4 regions of the Paenibacillus sp. FSL R5-0636 genome follow, and region 2 is predicted to be linked to each of the others. Evidence: riboswitches for the same ligand, from Rfam matches in the RefSeq annotation. Region 2 holds a riboswitch; each other region holds the start of a gene.

Region 1 (3,310 bases), 1.7 Mb from region 2:
CCAATAATTCCGGACAACGCTTGCCCCCTACGTATTACCGCGGCTGCTGGCACGTAGTTAGCCGGGGCTTTCTTCTCAGGTACCGTCACTCCGATAGCAGTTACTCTACCGGACGTTCTTCCCTGGCAACAGAGCTTTACGATCCGAAAACCTTCATCACTCACGCGGCGTTGCTCCGTCAGGCTTTCGCCCATTGCGGAAGATTCCCTACTGCCTCCCGTAGGAGTCTGGGCCGTGTCTCAGTCCCAGTGTGGCCGTTCACCCTCTCAGGTCGGCTACGCATCGTCGCCTTGGTGGGCCGTTACCCCACCAACTAGCTAATGCGCCGCAGGCCCATCCCTCAGTGACAGATTGCTCCGTCTTTCATTCTTCTCTCAGGAGAAAAAAGAAATTATCCGGTATTAGCTACCGTTTCCGGTAGTTATCCCAGTCTGAAGGGCAGGTTGCCTACGTGTTACTCACCCGTCCGCCGCTAAGTTATTTTGAAAGCAAGCTTTCAAAATAACTCCGCTCGACTTTGCATGTATTAGGCACGCCGCCAGCGTTCGTCCTGAGCCAGGATCAAACTCTCCAATTAGTATTGAAAAGAGCGATATGCTCATTTTGAAACATCTGACGAAAATTAATTCTCTAATTTTGGATATCACTTACGTGATTTCCTACTCACTCGTTGTTCAGTTTTCAAAGATCAAGTTCTCGTTGACGCCGTTTAATGCCTCAGCAGCAACTCTTATAATATATCATGTTGTTTTCAGAAATGCAAGCTTTATTTTTCGAAGCTTTTTATCAGCCTCGTTTGTATCGCCTGTACGCTGTCTAACAACGCTTACCTATAATACCCCAACTATTAATAGAAAAGCAACCCCTAATATAAAAATAAACAACTAGCTTAATAATTAAGCTAGTTGTTTATTTAATAGAGTTATGTTTATAGCAACGAATTTAATAGTATTTTGCCGCAGTATATTTGCTTGAGGCTTTAATTAAATCGGTTTTCTTATCACTCTTTGCAAGTCCTGCATCCACTGTAGTATCAATGGTAACCCACTTCCCATTAAGCAACACTTCGTTCCATGCATGATATTGCGTAACGTAGCTTGTATTCCCCATTACCAACTTAGCAGGAACATCTACACTCCGCAGCATTGCGGCAAAAAGAGAAGCGTAATCATAGCAAATCCCTTTTTTAGTAGTCAATGTCTTATCGATGCTTGGAATATAATCAGTAGTTACACTATTAGCAAGAGAGTAGTCATATTGTACATTCGCAACTACATAGTTATAGATCGCTTTAACTTTCTCTTCGTCTGTTGTTTTGCCTTGTACTAATTGTTTAGCTTTGACAATCGCTTTATCAGAAGAACTCCATTTCACATTCTGTACGGAGCCCAAATATACGGAATTCGAGTCACTCATGGTTACGTCTACTACTTCGGAATATAACGCTTTGTATTTATTACCGGTTGTGTTCTCCAGAACAGAAACCTTATAAGTCCCATTTCCTTGTTGCAAAGGGAAGTCCTCAGCTTGTCCAGAAGCATACAAGTTATAAGTATAGCTGCTGTTATCTTTGGTGATCATGAGTTTGATTCTTTTATCTTTCGGAATATCATAGTTAATACCAATAACACCTTGAGCCACTTTGGATGTAATCAACCAGCTGGCATCTGCACTTGCAGCTTGAGCTGTACTTACCGGAACTGAAGTCATTAGGACGAACAGCGCCACCAGCATAAAATAAACCTTTTTCACGGATAAAACTCCTTTCGGTAGCTGGCTGCCATCCTTTCGGGAAGGCCCTTTAGCTTTGCGTCCCTACCTTTCGATAGGTTTGCCGTTATCGTATAAGCTCTATCTGTTCTAGCTTTACTAGATATAGTTGATAGAATCCATTTGAAACAAACAAAAAAAGCCTCTTCATTCGGTAGCTGGCTGCCATCCTTTCGGGAAAAGGCCCTTTAGCTTTGCGTCCCTACCTTTCGGAAGGTTTGCCGTTATCGTGTTTAGCTTTCATAGTATAATACTATCATATTTATAGTTGTGAACAAGACCTAATTTACTAGATTACCCATTATTTTATAAATATCTCCCGGTATTTGTGTTTTCTTGTCATTCACTATTCTCCTTTTGTTAATTTGGCATGAACAATCAGCCGATGCGTTGGATTCACTAGCGGATCACATGTAATCAGAGTAAGAATCTTATCCTTGTCATTCCCGTCAAGAACGGAGACATCACTCGGATCTACAACAGAAATATCGTATACCTCATAGTTAAACACCTGATCACTAGTCTTTACCGTGATAACATCCCCCACAACAACCTCATTCAATCTGTTAAACAAACGACCCGTAGTTCGAGCCCGATGCGCCGCGATTGCAGCATTTCCGATCTCTCCAAGGGGTGCCGTTTCTTTCATATGGGCTGCAGCATGTTTCATATTAGCTTTTGTAGCCCCTTCTAATACAGGCAGCTTCAAATCAATCTTACCGATTTCAATTAGTGCGATTACTTTGCCACCGACCTCAATCTCCGGTTCAGGCTTTTCTGTCTCTTGGGGTTGGGGCTGTGCCTGAGCATCCAGAACCGATTCCTCTGCTAACAGCTGAGTAACTTCAGCATACCTGCTCTTCAAATCTGGCTGGGGAGTACTATCGGCAGTGCTTAGTTCAGCCGTTTCTAATAACTTCTCCTGCTGCCTGTCGTTGTACCATTCGTTAGCTGTCGGATATAACATGATAAGTATCCCAGCCAGTATGAGTAGATAGGAGAATTTACGCAATGTTATTCACCTCCGTATATTGTTTCTATGGTTATATACAAATCAAGCAGAAACAGCTACTTGCCTTTAAGCATAGCAACTCCTTCTGCCTGAAATTAATGTTTAAAATACCCATATACGACTTCCAAAGAAATTGATGATCACCGTGATAAAGGTAACCAGCACCTTGGAGATCAAGACTTGAATACCTAGTTTGTCTGTCAACAGATGCATTAGCAGCAGTGATATTCCGAGCACTACCAGATTCAGCACGATAAACTTGACCAGCTGCACGCGGTCGAAGCCTTCTTTATTACCCCGGTTGCGATCACGAAAGGTTACTTTTTTATTCAAAATAAAGCTATTCGCCGTACCTGCACTATAGGAGATCACCTGCGCCAATGCGTATACCATCCCTAGTGAATTCAACAATGTAAAAATCACAAAATCAATCAGCGTATTGAGTAAACCTACGGCATTAAATTTGAGGAACTGTATGAATGCAGCGCGCAAGTTCTTATCTGACATCATTGTGGTCCTTCCGGCGGT
Region 2 (3,310 bases):
GGCAACAATGATCCAATATCCAGTGATTCCAAAGATGTATTGAGTTGGAACGCGTTCTACTGAAATGTAGGCGTCGTATATAAGTGCTTGACCTGCTGTTAGCGTGGACAGCACAATAAAGGTCCACAAAAACTCTTTCCATGAAAAACGCTTGGACTTGAACCGGGCATGCTGCTCCTGCCTCTTACTCATTGCAGCACTGCCTTGTAGCCAAGCCCATGCACTGTCATGATCTTGAAGTCCACACAACAAGAGAACTTGTCGCGAAGTTTGACGATGTATACATCTACGGCACGCAGGCTGGTTTCGCTGCCAATGCCCCAGAACTCGTCCATTAGCTGGGCACGGGAAAAGGTATGTTTGGGGTAGGAAAGCATTTTGTAGAGTATGTTGAATTCCCGTACCGTCACAGGGATTTCCTCATCGTTTACCGTTGCTGTCATATCATCCGCGTCCATCATAAGACTTCCTACCCTCAGTTTTTTTTCGTGGGCAATATTTGCACGTCGAAGTAAAGCGCCCACACGCATTACCAGTTCGTCCATATTGACCGGTTTGACCATGTAATCATCAATTCCAGCGCGAAACCCTTTTTGTTTTGAGGAAATATCATCACGAGCGGTAACAAAAAGAAGGGGGATCGTTTTGTTAATAGCCCTAACCGTTTCCGCAAATTCAAAGCCGTCAATCTCTGGCATCATAACGTCTGAGATGATAAGGTCATACAGGCTGTTATACATCAAATCATATGCTTCTCGTGGGTTTAAACACCCTTTAGCGTCGTATCCATTATTGCAAAGATAGGTGCAGATAATTTGATTAAGCTTTATATCATCCTCGACAACAAGGATATTAACCATGAAAATCATCCTTTCTAAGAAAACTAAAATAATTATAAGAGTTATATATTAAGAAAATGTTTGGATGGATAGAGAAACTAAAAAACATACTTATCATAGCATAGTGATATACCGAAACGGATTGATAGTATAACTCAGCTGAACCTCAGATATCTGGAAAACTTGGACGAATTGGAAAAATGCAAAACTTTAGTATTTCTTCTGAGTATCATAGCGAATTCGAATGGAAGATAAGTCGTTTACAGGTAATTATAACCATGATAAAATTAGCGGTGGGACATGCGTCCCTAATCTATTAAAACTAATTGAATGTCCGCGTTAAAGGTAAAATCATCGAAAGATGATGACACAAAGCCATGGGTCTAAAGCCTTTCGACAGAAGGAAATGATCGCCAGGCCGCCATAGGGATGTCTTATGAAGCATAAAGGATAGCTCTAAGAATATGTAGTCTATTTTGAGCTCTTTTATTATTTCGACCTATACGGCGTTACATTATCGCAAGGGGCCGAAAGGGGAAGTACATGAACAGTTTTTTCAAAACAATAGGTACTAGTTTGGCAGTAGGTGCTTTATTGCTGTCCGGAACGATCGGATGGATGTCTAATCCAGGAGTAGTGTCTGCAGCTACCTCAACAGTAGTAACCGCGGATCAGATGATCAGCAAAGTAACGGCAGCCTCCAAAGCAATAAAGAATTTCCATCTGGATGTGACCAAAAAACAGGATATTCAAAGCGGCGGGGTGCGTATCAGCAACACCAACACTCTGAAGCTGGATATCAACCGTCTGCCGAATTTTGCCGCAGCAGGCACTGTCGCTAGTAGTCTTTTAGAAACATCGTACAGTCTATATGCCAATGACAAGGAGTTTTACTATCTTGTAGACGGAAGTGAACTGATCGATGAATCTGAAGATGAAGGTTACGACGATGACGGGGAGCCGATCGATCCTGATGCACAGTATTGGCTTGGACTGGAGAAAACGGAATGGGATGCCTTTTACTCTAAAGGCCAATACGATCCTGTTTCCATGCTTGATTCGGTCAAAAGTTATAAAAAATCCATGAAAGTCAGCACGGCTGGCGCACAAACGGTCTTACAATTCACGGTAACCGATCCGACAGCAGCTAAGGGGATAATCAAACTCTATGACCAGGAGAACCTCTGGGATGGTGAGACAGTTCAACCCAAAAGCGTAACGTGGAAATTATTCGTCAATACTAAGACCTGGCAAACGGAAAAGCTGACAGTCGATCTGAGTTATGTGCTGGTAAGTGACGGAGCCAAAGATACATACACCACGAAAATCGAAGCTAAATATTCCAAGAATAATAAAGGTACAGCCATTGTAAAACCGGCCGAACTAGAATAATAAGGACGATTCATATCGAGCAAAAAGCGCTGTTCCGCTGAACAGCGCTTTTTGTTGTATTCAACAGCAGTTCTTTATTAGTTGACAAGAATAAATCATTGCTGTAATTTATATGTATGCGCATGTATATAATATTTTGTTTAATATAATTTAATGAAAGTTGGGAAAAAGATGATAGCACTAGACACAGCATTAACTTTTCGCAGAGGACTGACATTAAAAAATCGAGTGGTTATGGCTCCAATGACCACGCGAATGAGCTTTTATGACGGTGTAGTAACACAAGATGAATTGAAATACTATTCACTAAGAACGGGCGAAGTAGGTGCGGTCATCACTGCGGCAGCAAATGTACAAGAGGGTGGAAAAGGATGGGAAGGTGAACTTAGTGTTTCCTCCGATCAATTTATTCCTAGCCTTAGCCGATTAGCATCTACTATTAAACGAAATGGAACAAAAGCTATTTTACAACTATTCCATGCAGGAAGAATGACAGATTCAAAAATACTACGTGGCGTACAACCAGTTTCCTCCAGCGCCATTGCTGCCGAACGTCCGAATGCAGAAATTCCAAGAGCATTAACAGAAGATGAAATTTTCGGTGTAATTGAGGATTTTAAAAAAGCGACTCAACGTGCTATTCAAGCTGGATTTGACGGGGTAGAAATTCATGGAGCAAACACATATTTAGTCCAACAGTTCTTCTCTCCACACTCCAACCGTCGTGATGATCAATGGGGCGGAAGCTTAGAGAAAAGATTTAATTTCATTAACCAATTAGTGGATGCGGTTATTGCTGTCGTTGACAATTCAAAGGTTAAGGATTTTATTGTCGGTTATCGTTTTTCTCCAGAAGAATATGAAGAGCCTGGAATTAAAATCACCGATACCTTTTATCTTATTGATAAATTAGCTGATAAAAAGCTAGATTATCTGCATATTTCATTAGGGGATTTTAAGAAAGTATCTGCATCAGAAGATTTTAAAGAAAAATCAATCCTGCAATATGTACATGAGAAAATCAATGGCCGTGTACCTTTAATTGGGGTCGGAGATATCCGTACCAAACAGGATGCAGA
Region 3 (3,310 bases), 1.3 Mb from region 2:
AGACACGGATACCATCATCTGAGGTAGTGTAAAATGTATATTGCTCATTATATAACGGCTTAATTTTACCGCTCCAACGTATGGAGAAACGATCAATCCCGAGGGCGGCATCCGGCGAGCCTTGCCGCCAATTGAAATCGATTATTGCATCAGTTCTGTTAAGAGTTGCCGCTCCCGACAATAACATGTTGTTGTAATACTCTCCTGCAAGCCCCTTCGCGAGAGGAATTGCTGCCTCCCCCTCTTCTTCGGAAGGTGCCGGCGCTGGTGCGGCGCTAGGTGTCGGTGCCAGACCAGTATTTAATTTATCTCTGGTCAGGGTGTAGTTGCTATTCATAAATGTTTTGATTGTGTCTGCACTGTTATTTTCGTAAAGCATTTTTCCCCAGCTCATCATATACGTCCATTTACTTTGCGATTGCTGAAGCTTCTCCAGATTAGGCATTTCACCATTCTCCCCGATCGCAATCGGTTTGCCTGCGGCTAGACTCAACAAGCTGTCATAGTATTTTTGCTGGTAATCATTTTCGTATATATCTGCTGCCAGAATATCTACTTTATCAGCACCTGGATAAGTTAGCGCATAAGGATCTGACCAAACATTGGGAGCATTCGGACTCCATACCCATAACAGATTATTTAATTTATGAACGTTAACAAAACGGTCATACATTATATTCCATAGTTTAGAAAAGTTATTTTTCTTCCCCCACCAGAACCAGTTCCCGTTCATTTCATGATAGGGTCTCCAAAGCACCGGAACATTGGCATCACGCAAGCTTTTTAAAGAGACTGCCACCTTATCAAGCTCAGCGATCAGATTATTATATTGCTTAGTACCCGGTGTAACGTAACTATCGAACTCACTCTGGCTAAGTGTTTTTTTCACATTATCCCAGTCATAAGAGGTGCCCGGCAGGTTAGCATGAAAAGTCATAGCTACGATCCCGCCCGCTTTATTCCAGTTGATGGCGCTGTTCACCACATTTTGACGTTGCCAAGCCATCGTTGCTTCGGACTGACCACTGATCGCACCCATTTCATAACCGTGAAGAGCCGCATATTGTCCGCTGGTTCCCTTCAGCATATTGTTAATTTCATCTGGACTTTCTAAATAGTCATGTTGACCAGCAATAATGCCTTTTCCTGAGATCGAGTAAAAATAGTTAAGCAGCTTTACGGCTTCAGGTGAGGCACCTGGGGTAACTGGCGTTCCAGAATTTGAAGCAGCTATGACAATAGACGGCGAAATTCCAACAGCAAGCGGAAGTGCAGTCAGAAACAGGACGAGTGACAGAAATGCACCAAACAATCGATACGTACGGTAAGCTTTCAAAATAATCTCCCTTTCGGTAGCCAGGCTGCCACTCTTTCGAAGGCCCTATAGCTTTGCGTCCCTACCTTTCGATAGGTTTGCCTTTTCAATTTAAGAGAAATAATCTCTCTTACCGTAAGTATCGACGACAATTAATGATATATTTAGTGTTTTTATGACTTTTTTTGATAATTGAGTCAATTTACCTGTTTCAAGAAATTTTGAATTGGTTAAATAGATAGGTTAGACCTATGAAATGAATTGTTGTAGTTCTATATCATTCCAGTCTAAAGTAATACGAATGTTATCTTCTTCTACTAATTCAGACCCCGTCTGTACCTCTATAAACTCAACATCCGTCAAAGCAAGGATCGCGTGTTTCGTTCCTTCCGGTATACGTACCACGTCCCCAGCCTTCACATTATGTTTTTTCTCATTCAGCACAATACTTGCTTCGCCGCTGACGATTGTCCAAATTTCACTACGCTTGCGATGTAATTGATAGCTGATATTATTCCCCTCGGATATAAAAATCCGTTTGGTCAGCACTTCATTGCCTTCATCATATTTCACATAATCAATAACTTTGTAATGGCCCCAGCGGCGTTCCTCGTACATCGGTCTCTGTTCAAAGGTCTTCAGCACTTCTTTAATCCGTGGGCTCTCAGCTTTATGGGTAACTAGAATTCCATCCGGGCTAGCTGCAATGATCAGATCCTTCGCACCAATTACCGTAATCGGAATGTCCAGCTCATTAATCAAGCAAGTCCCCTCAGAATCCGCCGTCACAAAACCTTTTCCTACATGCTTGCTGCTCATTTCCTCTGTCAGCGTATTCCACGTTCCAAGATCCTTCCAGAATCCATCATACGGCTGCACCACAATATGTTCTTCTTTCTCCACCACTTCATAATCAAAGCTGATGGAAGACAATAGCTTATACTGCTTCTGCAATTCTTCATATCCTAAAGGCAACCCTTTACGCTGCAAAATATCTAACAAGTACCCTAAACGGAAGGCAAACACTCCGCAATTCCACAATGCATTTTGCTCGATGAGCTGTTCTGCTTGTATGCGGTCTGGTTTCTCTTGAAAGTGACTCACCTTCATAAAACCATTCCCCCCCGCCTCTTCAGTGGTAGGAATAATATATCCGTATTTCTCTGAGGCATGTTCAGGAACAACACCCATTAGTGCCAGATTTGCTCCACTTTCCAGCATGGTCCCCTCAAGCATAGCTATGGTATCGAAAAAGGATGCTTCTACATAAGGGTCAACAGGCAATATTGCTACCGTCTCCGCTGGAGAAACACCTGCCACTGAATAAAGATAGGTAGCTGTTAAGGCGATAGCCGGAAAAGTATCCCGACGCTCCGGTTCAACGATAATCGGCACATGACTTCCCAGTTGGCTTTGTATCATTTCTACTTGGCCGCGGCCGGTGGCCAGATAAGATGATTCTGCCATCCCTGCTTCCTCCAACTGTCTCCAGACACGTTGTACCATGGATTCTGGTTCACCTTGAGGGCTTTCAAGTACCTTTAGAAATTGCTTTGAACGTGAGTCGTTGGACAACGGCCATAACCGTTTACCTGAACCGCCTGATAGAAGTACCATTTTCATAGAATGAACCCTCCTTGAATTATGGAAATCGAGCATAATGGAATTGTTATCAAAACGTATAGCTTCCGCTTAGCACTAGTTCGAGCGGATGCATTTTTTAAAAAATTTATTAGGTATGAACCACTCCAAGGGATTTTGGACTTCCGATCGCTGTTATCCTCAGATTTCCTGATTGGACCGCTTCTCGCGGTAGAAATCCGAGGATAAAGGCGAACACTCCGTTTCTACAGTTCCAAATTCCCTTTCCGTTCTTAACCTAACCAACTACTTTTTAACAATGATCCATGCGCACCGGGCTATACCAGCCGGAAGCGAGCACGTTTTTCTAAAGATTTGCTTCTGCTCCGGGGGAGGCAGCTGCAACTGCAAGAA
Region 4 (3,310 bases), 1.9 Mb from region 2:
CAGCCAAAGGTCGGCTAAGCTTGTGGGAGCATTCGGATCACTTCTGAACGGCGAATGATATTTTTAATGTAATTTTTATGTGCCTATCAGCTTTTTTTCAGGTTCGAGGTATATATTGAAGACACCAAACACCCCCCAGTGTTTTGTGGTATATCTCTCTCAGGTCTTGCCAACTCCCATGGTAAGGCCTATTTTTTTGTTCACTAATTGATTGGGGGGAGAGTAGAGCGGCTTCTATACAGCTTTATTTAATCTGATACTGTTCTTCGTAACTCTTAAAAGAGGAAATATCCAGCCCTAGGTATCTGCGCATATGGATGGCAGCCTGAGCCGCAACAATGTCATTCAACAGCAGCATTCGTTCGTGATAGCCACGACATATATACTTGGCTTCAATTCCCGTATTAAGTCTGTTTTGCTCATACACCTTGATTCCCCGTCTTCTCATTTCTGCACGAACATCCCTTAGATCTGTTGTAGCTACTGCAGCAGCTGTTCCAAGCACCTCCAGATAAGGGGCGGGTGTTCGTAAGTGTGTAGATAAAATGGCGGAGTCCCGTTCGAAAGCTGATAAAATCATCGGAAGCAATAAATAAGATTTCACCAGCATGTTGTCCCTGCTTTCTGCTCTATGCATGAATCTCATCACCTCTAATAGGAACGTATATTCGTATTCTACCCCGATATTCCAAAAATAATCAATGGTATTTCTAAACAGCTTATTCAATGTGATTAAATTCACAACTAAATAACGAAGAATAAATTATATTAAAATTGTAATAATAAAAATTAATGTATCGGACGCACATAAAGGAGAATTATGATGGAAAAAGAGGGCAGCCTCCAGCGTGGATTGTTTTTTGGTTTAATTCTGAGTGTTCCCTTATGGATATCCATATTGGGCTATATACAGTTACTTTAAAATTTAATGAAAAACCTTATGCGAAGCGCCTTTAGGCGCTTTTTTTGTATGGTAATAATGAGGGGGATCATCGAAAGGAATTGATTGACAATTGTGGGTGCCGGGCGCTAAACTGTTATTAATTCAAAAAGTATTAAAAGTCATAGACGGTTATTGGAGAGAATGCTTCGGCTACCAGTTCTGGACTTGCAGTGTAATACATATATATAGTCATGATAATAGCAAACCGTCTGAAAGGGCGGGACGCAAAGTCCAGGAGTCTAAAGTGTCTTAAAGGCACAATGACCGTCCGACTGCCATGAGAAGGGAATTCCACTTCTTTTTGGCGGTCTTTTTTGTTGTTAGGTCCTTTAGAGTTTCTGGTAATTATTCTGATTAATATAAATCATAGTTTTAGGAGGTGTGCCATTTGAAAAGAAGAATAAGACCGTTACTCTCGCTTGTATTAGCTGGGATTTTGACGGTAGGTAGTGGGCTTTCCTCATTAGGAGCTGGAGTTGCTGGAGCTAGTAGTTCTTCTACATTGGGAATTGCAGGGGTCTACAACGTGTTTATTCTAGGGGATATAACAACGGTTTCGGATACGGAAGGAAGGTTTGCTGCTGGAGGTAACGTTACTTTAACCAACTATAGTGTTGGAGATAGGTTGACCGCTGCTGAGGTTTCCTTGACTGACACACTTGTTGTTGGAGGGAATCTTACTTTCAACGGAGGTACTGTTTATGGGAATATCGTGCACGGGGGAGATTTTTCAGGGAATGTAACGCTCCTCAAGGGAGGTACAAAAAGACAGGGGAGTACGATTGACTTTTCAGCCGTAGGTCAGTCTTTGAAGGACAAATCAGCAGAACTTGCAGCATTGCCGGCGAATGGAACAACAGTGTACCAATATGGCAGTCTTACCCTGACAGGTACAGATCCTGCGGTCAATGTTTTTAATGTTCCAGGAGATAACGTCTCTAATACCTATGGAATTACAATAAATGTTCCTTCAGGATCTACAGCAATTATTAATATTGATGGTTCTAACGTAAAAATGAAAAACTTCGGATTTCTACCTAATAACGTGTTGAACAGCAAGAAAATTTTGCTTAACTTTAGCCAAGCTGCGTATCTTGATATGGCAGGCATAGGTGTAATGGGAAGCATACTTGCCCCCTATGCTCATGTTGATTTTATTAATGGTCAGATTAACGGTACTTTAGTGGCGGCTTCACTCAAAGGGACTGGTGGTGGTGAATTTCACCACTATCCATACGATGGTGATGAACCTGGACCAACGCCGACACCAACGCCAACAGTGACACCAACGCCAACAGTGACACCAACGCCAACGCCAACAGTGACACCAACGCCAACGCCGACAGTGACACCAACGCCAACGCCGACAGTGACACCAACGCCGACACCGACACCGACGCCAACAGTGACGCCGACGCCGACACCGACACCAACACCGACGCCAACAGTGACACCGACACCGACGCCGACAGTGACACCAACGCCGACGCCGACGCCAACACCGACGCCGACAGTGACACCAACGCCGACGCCGACAGTGACACCAACGCCAACACCGACGCCGACAGTGACACCAACGCCAACGCCGACGCCAACAGTGACACCGACACCGACGCCGACAGTGACACCAACGCCTACGCCAACAGTGACGCCGACACCAATGCCGACACCGACACCGACACCGACACCAACGCCGACACCGACGCCGACAGTGACACCAACGCCAACACCGACGCCAACGCCAACAGTGACACCAACGCCGACGCCAACACCAACGCCAACAGTGACACCAACGCCGACGCCAACGCCAACAGTGACACCAACGCCGACGCCGACGCCAACGCCGACAGTGACGCCAACGCCGACACCAACACCGACGCCGACGCCAACAGTGACGCCGACGCCAACAGTGACACCAACGCCGACGCCAACGCCAGAAGCAACACCGACACCGACGGTAACGCCTGAAGCAACACCGACACCGACGGTAACGCCAGAGGTAACACCAACACCAGAGACTTCGGTGTTCCCGACACCCACGCCATCATCCGTAATTGGCACTATAGTTCTTGCAGAAGATCCTGTGCCGCTTGGGCCTGTAGCTTCGCCGACACCAGCGCCAGTACCAACACCGTCGAATAGCACAGAAGTACTTGTTGATGATGATGAGATCCCATTAGGTCCGGTACCGGCAGTGACACCAACGCCAACACCAACACCTGATGAAATCATCGTAGTGGACGATACGATCCCATTAGGTAAGCCACCTGTGAAGGAATTGCCAAAAACGGGTGAATCAAGTCCTGCACCTTACTATGTAGCAGGTTTGGGTTTTGCACTTATCGGATTATTAATGAGAACCAAGTT

What was found. A riboswitch is a leader RNA that binds a small molecule or an ion and turns the genes downstream of it on or off. The one in region 2 is predicted to bind cyclic di-GMP.
Region 1: it holds a riboswitch for cyclic di-GMP, as region 2 does, so the genes downstream of both, MKX34_RS03230 (transglutaminase-like domain-containing protein) here and MKX34_RS10665 (DUF6612 family protein) in region 2, are expected to answer to the same signal.
Region 3: it holds a riboswitch for cyclic di-GMP, as region 2 does, so the genes downstream of both, MKX34_RS04785 (glycosyl hydrolase) here and MKX34_RS10665 (DUF6612 family protein) in region 2, are expected to answer to the same signal.
Region 4: it holds a riboswitch for cyclic di-GMP, as region 2 does, so the genes downstream of both, MKX34_RS02435 (choice-of-anchor A family protein) here and MKX34_RS10665 (DUF6612 family protein) in region 2, are expected to answer to the same signal.

The regions. Positions count from the first base shown of each region.
Region 1 is NZ_CP150232.1:731,037-734,346, reverse strand. It holds rRNA gene MKX34_RS03235 (16S ribosomal RNA) at 1-577, opposite strand, end outside; gene MKX34_RS03230 (transglutaminase-like domain-containing protein) at 943-1,752, opposite strand; cyclic di-GMP riboswitch class I at 1,766-1,846, opposite strand; cyclic di-GMP riboswitch class I at 1,921-2,003, opposite strand; gene MKX34_RS03225 (class D sortase) at 2,117-2,782, opposite strand; gene MKX34_RS03220 (GtrA family protein) at 2,885-3,292, opposite strand; gene MKX34_RS03215 (glycosyltransferase family 2 protein) at 3,279-3,310, opposite strand, start outside.
Region 2 is NZ_CP150232.1:2,423,868-2,427,177, forward strand. It holds gene MKX34_RS10655 (HAMP domain-containing sensor histidine kinase) at 1-192, opposite strand, end outside; gene MKX34_RS10660 (response regulator transcription factor) at 189-860, opposite strand; cyclic di-GMP riboswitch class I at 1,174-1,265, shown strand; gene MKX34_RS10665 (DUF6612 family protein) at 1,383-2,231, shown strand; gene MKX34_RS10670 (NADH-dependent flavin oxidoreductase) at 2,385-3,310, shown strand, end outside.
Region 3 is NZ_CP150232.1:1,116,844-1,120,153, reverse strand. It holds gene MKX34_RS04785 (glycosyl hydrolase) at 1-1,336, opposite strand, end outside; cyclic di-GMP riboswitch class I at 1,349-1,428, opposite strand; gene MKX34_RS04780 (sugar phosphate nucleotidyltransferase) at 1,565-2,938, opposite strand.
Region 4 is NZ_CP150232.1:551,223-554,532, forward strand. It holds gene MKX34_RS02425 (ASCH domain-containing protein) at 1-47, shown strand, start outside; gene MKX34_RS02430 (hypothetical protein) at 245-637, opposite strand; cyclic di-GMP riboswitch class I at 1,133-1,223, shown strand; gene MKX34_RS02435 (choice-of-anchor A family protein) at 1,332-3,310, shown strand, end outside.